Funiculus sociatus GB2-C1: one gene and its partner. The protein of the gene in region 2 interacts with the protein of the main gene of each other region in a pairwise test. Links are inferred from orthologs where the notes say so. Each region holds a gene or a part of one and is shown on either strand. Other genes may lie near its edges. The genes, in order: dnaB and dnaA.

Evidence for each region.
Region 1: the proteins of dnaA (region 2) and dnaB interact in binary tests that used the Escherichia coli proteins (3 or more experiments, as listed by UniProt). The link is inferred for Funiculus sociatus GB2-C1 from one-to-one orthologs.

The regions. Positions count from the first base shown.
Region 1 is NZ_JAMPKJ010000018.1:9,513-12,674, forward strand. Bases 82-2,913 are described here. They hold dnaB (replicative DNA helicase), read right to left. Parts: upstream 2,258-2,913; coding sequence 905-2,257; downstream 82-904. Other genes in these bases: NDI42_RS10865 (FKBP-type peptidyl-prolyl cis-trans isomerase), read left to right, coding at 292-837; rplI (50S ribosomal protein L9), read right to left, coding at 2,425-2,883. Outside these bases: gloB (hydroxyacylglutathione hydrolase), read right to left, coding at 2,977-3,162. UniProt on the Escherichia coli protein: The main replicative DNA helicase, it participates in initiation and elongation during chromosome replication. Travels ahead of the DNA replisome, separating dsDNA into templates for DNA synthesis.
Region 2 is NZ_JAMPKJ010000008.1:2,896-6,084, reverse strand. Bases 331-3,189 are described here. They hold dnaA (chromosomal replication initiator protein DnaA), read right to left. Parts: upstream 2,522-3,189; coding sequence 1,139-2,521; downstream 331-1,138. Other genes in these bases: argS (arginine--tRNA ligase), read right to left, coding at 3,177-3,189; def (peptide deformylase), read left to right, coding at 2,601-3,137; dnaN (DNA polymerase III subunit beta), read right to left, coding at 331-692. Also shown: more of dnaN, read right to left, coding at 1-330. UniProt on the Escherichia coli protein: Plays an essential in the initiation and regulation of chromosomal replication. Binds in an ATP-dependent fashion to the origin of replication (oriC) to initiate formation of the DNA replication initiation complex once per cell cycle.

The DNA of each region.
Region 1 (3,162 bases), on a different replicon or contig from region 2:
TAAAAGCTGATAGGATTTGAGAATCCAACGGGACAATCGATTTTGGATTTTAGATTTTGGATTTTGATTGAATCTAAAATCAGTAGTGCTTCGTGCCTATACTATGGCATTGGCAGCAAAGGAAGTTCAAGCTTTGCAAGATCTAAAATTTTGTCGATTTTGGATTTTGGATTTTGGATTGAATCTAAAATCAATAGTGCTTCGTGCCTATACAATGCCATTGGCAGCAAAGGAAGTTCGACCTTTGCAAAATCTAAAATTTTGAAGTCTTAAAGGTATGGAGGAAACATTTTGAGAGAGATTTTAATCAGCGTCGGGGTCATGTTTGCCTGCGTGTTGGTGATAATATTGGCTCAAGTTAGCAACTCTCCACAAGAGGCGATCGCTTCCGAGCTAAATTACTCCTCACCTACAGTTACACAAACCCCAAGCAATAACCCAGATGTTGACAGTACAAGGCTTATTACGATGAATACCAACCCAGAAAGTGACGAGAAGGTTACGACAACGCCCTCTGGCCTCAAGTATACGGAGTTAAAAGAAGGCGACGGTGCGACTCCAAAAACTGGTCAGACAGTCGTAGTGCATTATACTGGCACTTTAGAGGATGGCACGAAGTTTGATAGTTCGCGCGATCGCAATCAACCCTTCTCCTTCAAACTCGGTGTCGGCCAGGTAATCAAAGGCTGGGATGAAGGACTCAGTACCATGAAAGTCGGTAGTCGTCGCCAGTTAATTATTCCCCCAGAATTGGGTTATGGATCTCGCGGTGCAGGTGGCGTGATTCCTCCCAATGCTACGCTGATTTTCGATGTAGAACTGCTAAAAATTAGCTAAATAAATCTGACGGAACCCGGTTTCAAAGTAAACCGGGTTTTTGCTTTGTATATACCAATTTATTGAATCATCCCCGATTAGAAGAGGCGAGATTTCGGAAGCGGGTAAATTGCGGATCAAATAATAACTTGATGGTTCCCGTCGGGCCATTTCGATGTTTAGAAATAATTACCTCAGCAATACCTCGATCTGGTGTATCGGGTTGGTAATACTCTTCGCGATATAACATCATAATTAAATCCGCGTCCTGTTCGATCGACCCCGATTCTCTTAAATCAGACATCATTGGGCGTTTATTATTACGAGCTTCCACACCTCGACTCAGCTGGGATAAAGCGATAATTGGGACGCTGAGTTCGCGAGCTAAACCTTTGAGACTTCGGGTAATTTTTGACAGCTCTTGCACCCGATTGTCGCCGCCGCCTTCCATCAATTGCAAGTAATCCAGCAGAATTAATCCCAACTCGCCACGCTGTTCTGCTTGAAGACGACGAGCTTGCGATCGCATCTGCATCACAGTCATATTCGGCGTATCATCAATAAAAATTGGTATCTCCGAAAGAGTGCCAAGGGCGCGACTCAAAGGTTCCCACTCAATTTGTGCAACTCGCCCAGCCCGCAAATGGTTACTTTCAATCTTAGCCTCACTAGCAAGCATCCGCTGCACCAGCTGTTCTTTCGACATTTCCAAGCTAAAAACAGCTACTGGCAACTTATGAAACTCAGCAATATTGCGAGCAATATTGAGGCAGATAGCTGTTTTTCCCATTGACGGTCTACCCGCCACGATAATCAGATCGGAACGCTGAAAGCCGCCAGTCATCGCGTCGAGGTCATAAAAGCCACAGGTAAGACCGGGTAGCGCTAGATCCTGATGGCGAGTTTCAATATCCTGAAATGTATTTATCAGCGTGTCGGAAATAGGAACCAGACCCTGCTGAGGACGATCTTGAGTCAGGCTGAAAACTTTCTGTTCCGCCTGGTCGAGGATAATTTCCAACTCCGTAGCCGTCTCGTAACCCAACTGAGCAATCTCGCCGCCTGCTTGGATTAACTTACGGCGCAGGTACTTATCTATCACCAGCGCCGCGTACTGGTCGATGTTGACGGCTGAAACCGTGCGATCCACCAGTTGAGCTAACTTTGTTTGTCCGCCAACCTTCTCCAGCAAGCCTCTGTCATACAGCCAACTGGTAACGCTCATTAAGTCGGTCGGTTTACCTTGGCTGTGGAGGGTAAGGGCGGATCGGTAAATCTCTTTGTGAGCGATGAGAGAAAACGCCTCTGGCACAAGTAAGTCAGTTACTCGACCGATGGCTTCTGGGTCTAGCAAAATGCCCCCCAAGATGCTTTCTTCAGCGTCGAGGTTTTGGGGTGGAAGGCGATCGCTTGAAGAATGAAAATTCAGTTCGTGAGCCATAACAGAGGTCGTTTTAACAAGGAGCCGCCACGACTATGATAATGGGGGTTGAGTAGTCGCTGCGATCCGACACCCAACCCCCTTTTTTTGACTGAAAAAACTGCTTCTACCCACGCGGAAACTGTAGAGACGTTGTATGCAACGTCTTCAACGTCTCTGCACTACGCTTAGCTAGCCACAACCTGAATTTGTACAACCGCTGTGATTTCCGGGTGTAATTTTATTTCTGCCTTGTAGGTGCCAGTCTCTCCGATATCGGGGAGGCTGATATTCCGCCGATCGACTTCCTTACCAGTGGCTTGTTGGATGGCTGTTGCCACTTCTGGAGCCGTGACAGTACCAAAGATGGCATTTTCTTCACCTACCTGCTTAGCAATGGTGAAGCTGCCCACAGCCTCTATAGCAGTCTTCAGCTCTGTAGCTACCTGCTTCTCTTCCAAAAGGCGCTGCCGCTCTTTTTCTCTACGCCGTTCGACTTGCTTGAGCAAGCCGGGAGTGGCAGGAACTCCCATTTTTTGGGGAATTAGGTAATTGCGAGCATAACCGGGAGCGACTTCTACTAAATCGCCAGATTTTCCCAGTTTGCTGACATCTTGATTCAAAACTAATTGCACACGTTTCGCCATAGTCTTTTTTCTGCTACAGACAACAGAAGGAGTAATGATAAGCTAGAACACTCCATCTTACAAAAAGATAGTGAGCGATCGCAATCTTTTAATCTAAAACCGATCCTTCATCCCGCGCAGCCTGGCAAAAGTCTGCACAGGGTCTAGACTTTTCACTGCTGATTGCAGCACAGGAGCGTCCCAGCGCAAAAATGGATTAGTGCGCTTTTCTATGCCAAGTTGGGATGGCACTGTCGCCTCAGAACGGCTACGGGCAGCTTTTACTTGAGTCCACCGGGC
Region 2 (3,189 bases):
GACTGGCGCATCCCTAACATCCGTTCCAGTTCCCGCAATGCTCTGGCTGGAATGGTTATCTCTCTCTTGTTCGCCTCAGCCGATGATACTGCTGTATCCTCATCCACTTCACTCTGGTTACTCGTCTGCACAACTGATAAACGATGACCATCTGTGGCAGCAAATTCAATTGCTTCTTGCTGGAATGTTAGGTGAACCCCTGTCAATACCTGTTTAGTTTCGTCGGGACTGGTGGCAAACAACGAACCCCGCAATCCCTCAATTAAAGCTGCGGCTGGTAAATAAGCCGTTTCGCCATTTTCAATTACTGGCAGTTCTGGAAACTCTTCTGCTCCCATTCCCCGGACTTTATAGCTTCCAGAGGTAGAAGTCAGGGTGGCGATAATGCCTTCGCTGTTCGTTTCTCCGGCCCCTTCATCTTCGAGAGTAATCGTTCCGTCGGGCAAACGGGAAACAATATCGTTTAACAGCTTTGCGGGTAGGGTGAGTATCCCCGCCTCTTCCACTTGTGCCGGAAAGCTTGTTTGGATGCCAAGGCTGAGATCAAATGCCGTCAGAGATACACGCTGAGTCTCTTGATTGGCTTCCAGCTTGACGTTTGCTAAGACAGGGTGTGTCGGGCGTGATGGCACTACTCGACCGACGATAGAAAGATTGGTACTGAGATCGTTTTGGGAGCAAACCAGTTTCATAGGAGTTCGATTTTCGAGTTGTTGAGTCAAACACAATAACTCGCTTACTCTTGGCACAGATGCAGATCGTACCATTCCTGCCCTAAGCAATCCAGTTGAAACTGCAAAAACAGCGATCGCGAATACTAATCCTAAATTAAATTAATTTTAGAAGAGTAGTAGTAGGGGCTGTGGAAAATGTGGAAAACCTTGCTAATTCTTTTGTCTGTATTAGTTTGAGCTATGTCTAGCCTGTGGAAAATTTGTGGAAAAGTAGCAGGGGTTTTCCACACAGTATTTATACTTATTTAAAGTTTTCCCCTACAGTCACGGATTTTTCACTGCTTTACCACAGAGTTTTCCACAGAAAATAGGAGTTTTTCCACAGGCAAATTTTAGCTTAATAAATCTTTACAATTTTTCTAAAAAAATTCAGTTAACTAAGGTGGGTAACGTCAGCTAGATAGTTAAGATTGATTCTGGTTTCTGCACAGCATATTGATGCGATCACTTAGTTGACGTAGTGTCTTCGCTACATCGGGATCGGTATTTTGCAACTGAATAATTTTGTCGCAGCTATACATTACAGTCGTGTGATCTTTACCCCCAAATTCCTCACCAATTCTGGGTAAACTAAGATTCGTGTGGTGGCGCATCAAATACATCCCAAGTTGTCGCGCCCAGCTAATTTCTCGACGACGAGAATTGCCTTTTAAGTCTTCAATAGAAACATTAAAAGTTTCTGCGATCGCTATCATTACCGCTTCAGGAGAAACTGCTACTTTTTCAGCAGGTGGATTCAAAACTGGCGCAATATTTTCAACTGTCATTGGCAACCCAGAAATTGAAATATAAGCCACAGCCCGAATTAAAGCACCTTCTAATTCTCGAATATTTGAAGTATAATTTGTAGCAATATATTCAATTACTACTCTGGGCAAACGCATATTTTCATACTCTGCTTTCTTCTGCAAAATCGCCATTCTAGTTTCTAAATCTGGGCGTTGAATATCTGCAATTAAGCCCATAGAAAAACGAGAACAAAGGCGTTCTTGCAACCGTGGAATTTGATTAGGAGGACGATCAGAAGCTATAACTACTTGCTTTCCAGCTTCATGTAAAGTGTTAAAAGTATGAAAAAATTCTTCCTGAGTATATTCTTTACCTTCAATAAATTGAATATCATCAACTAATATTACATCCGCAGCTCGGTAATGTTCTCGAAAGCTTTGCATACTGTCTTTACGGATAGCTGCAATCAGGTCATTAGTAAACTGTTCTGTAGATACATAAAATATTTTAGAATCTGGACAAATTTCTAAACGGTAATGACCAATAGCCTGCATTAAGTGAGTTTTGCCTAACCCAACACCGCCGCACAAAAACAGAGGATTAAATTCACGCCCTGGAGATTCAGCTACTGCTAAAGAAGCAGCGTGAGCCATACGATTATTGGAGCCAACAACAAAGCGTGAAAAAACATACTTGGGATTTAATTGTATCGGTCTAGGGCGGTTGCCAGGTAAAATCTCTGGAATACTGGTTTCAATGGGCAAAGACCAGGAAATCTCAGCATCCCCAGTGTTAGAAGTTTGATTTCCTGGGTTCACTGTGATATGAATTTCCACAGGCTTACCCAAAATATCTTGCACGACATCAGCAATGGTTTTGATGTAATATTTTTGCAACCAATTCCGAGCAAAGGGATTAGGAGTGCAAATCACCAAGCAGTTATTTTCCAGCTCCTGGGCGCTGGCGGTTTTGATCCAAGTTTCAAAGGTAGGACGGCTCAGTTGTAGCTGTAGACGCTCCAGTACCTGACTCCAGAGCTGTTCAAGAGAAATATCCACGGCTCACCTCTACCGCTTTGTGCAGAATAGTATTATCCATTCTTGTTGTAGCGATCGCTATTTTCAACCAACAAAAGCCATGACTGAAATCCTGCAAATCGCTCAGCTAGGCAATGCCATACTCCGCCAACAAGCTCAAAATATTGAAAATGTTCGTGATGAGCGGATTCAAAAGCTGATTGACAATCTAATTTCAACCGTTGCTCAAGCTAATGGGGTTGGGATTGCAGCACCCCAGGTAGCTCAATCTTATCGCTTGTTCATTGTCGCGTCTCGTCCCAATCCCAGGTATCCTAATGCTCCGGAGATGGAGCCAACTGCTATCCTCAATCCTAGAGTTATTGGTCATTCAGATGAGGTTGTGAAAGGTTGGGAAGGCTGTCTGAGCATTCCGGGGATTCGTGGGTTAGTTCCCAGATATCGGGCGATAGAGGTAGAGTACACCAGCCGGAATGGCAAATTGCAGCGGCGAGAATTTACAGATTTTGTTGCCCGCATCTTTCAACATGAAAACGATCATCTTGATGGAATTGTATTTTTAGATCGACTGGAAAGTACACGAGATATCATCACTGAGCAGAAGTATCAACAGCAAATTGTTCAACAACCGAGTTAATTGCGGCTGTTGATGTCAAGTTTGCGCGATCGCTTCCTCCTACATTCTTTCT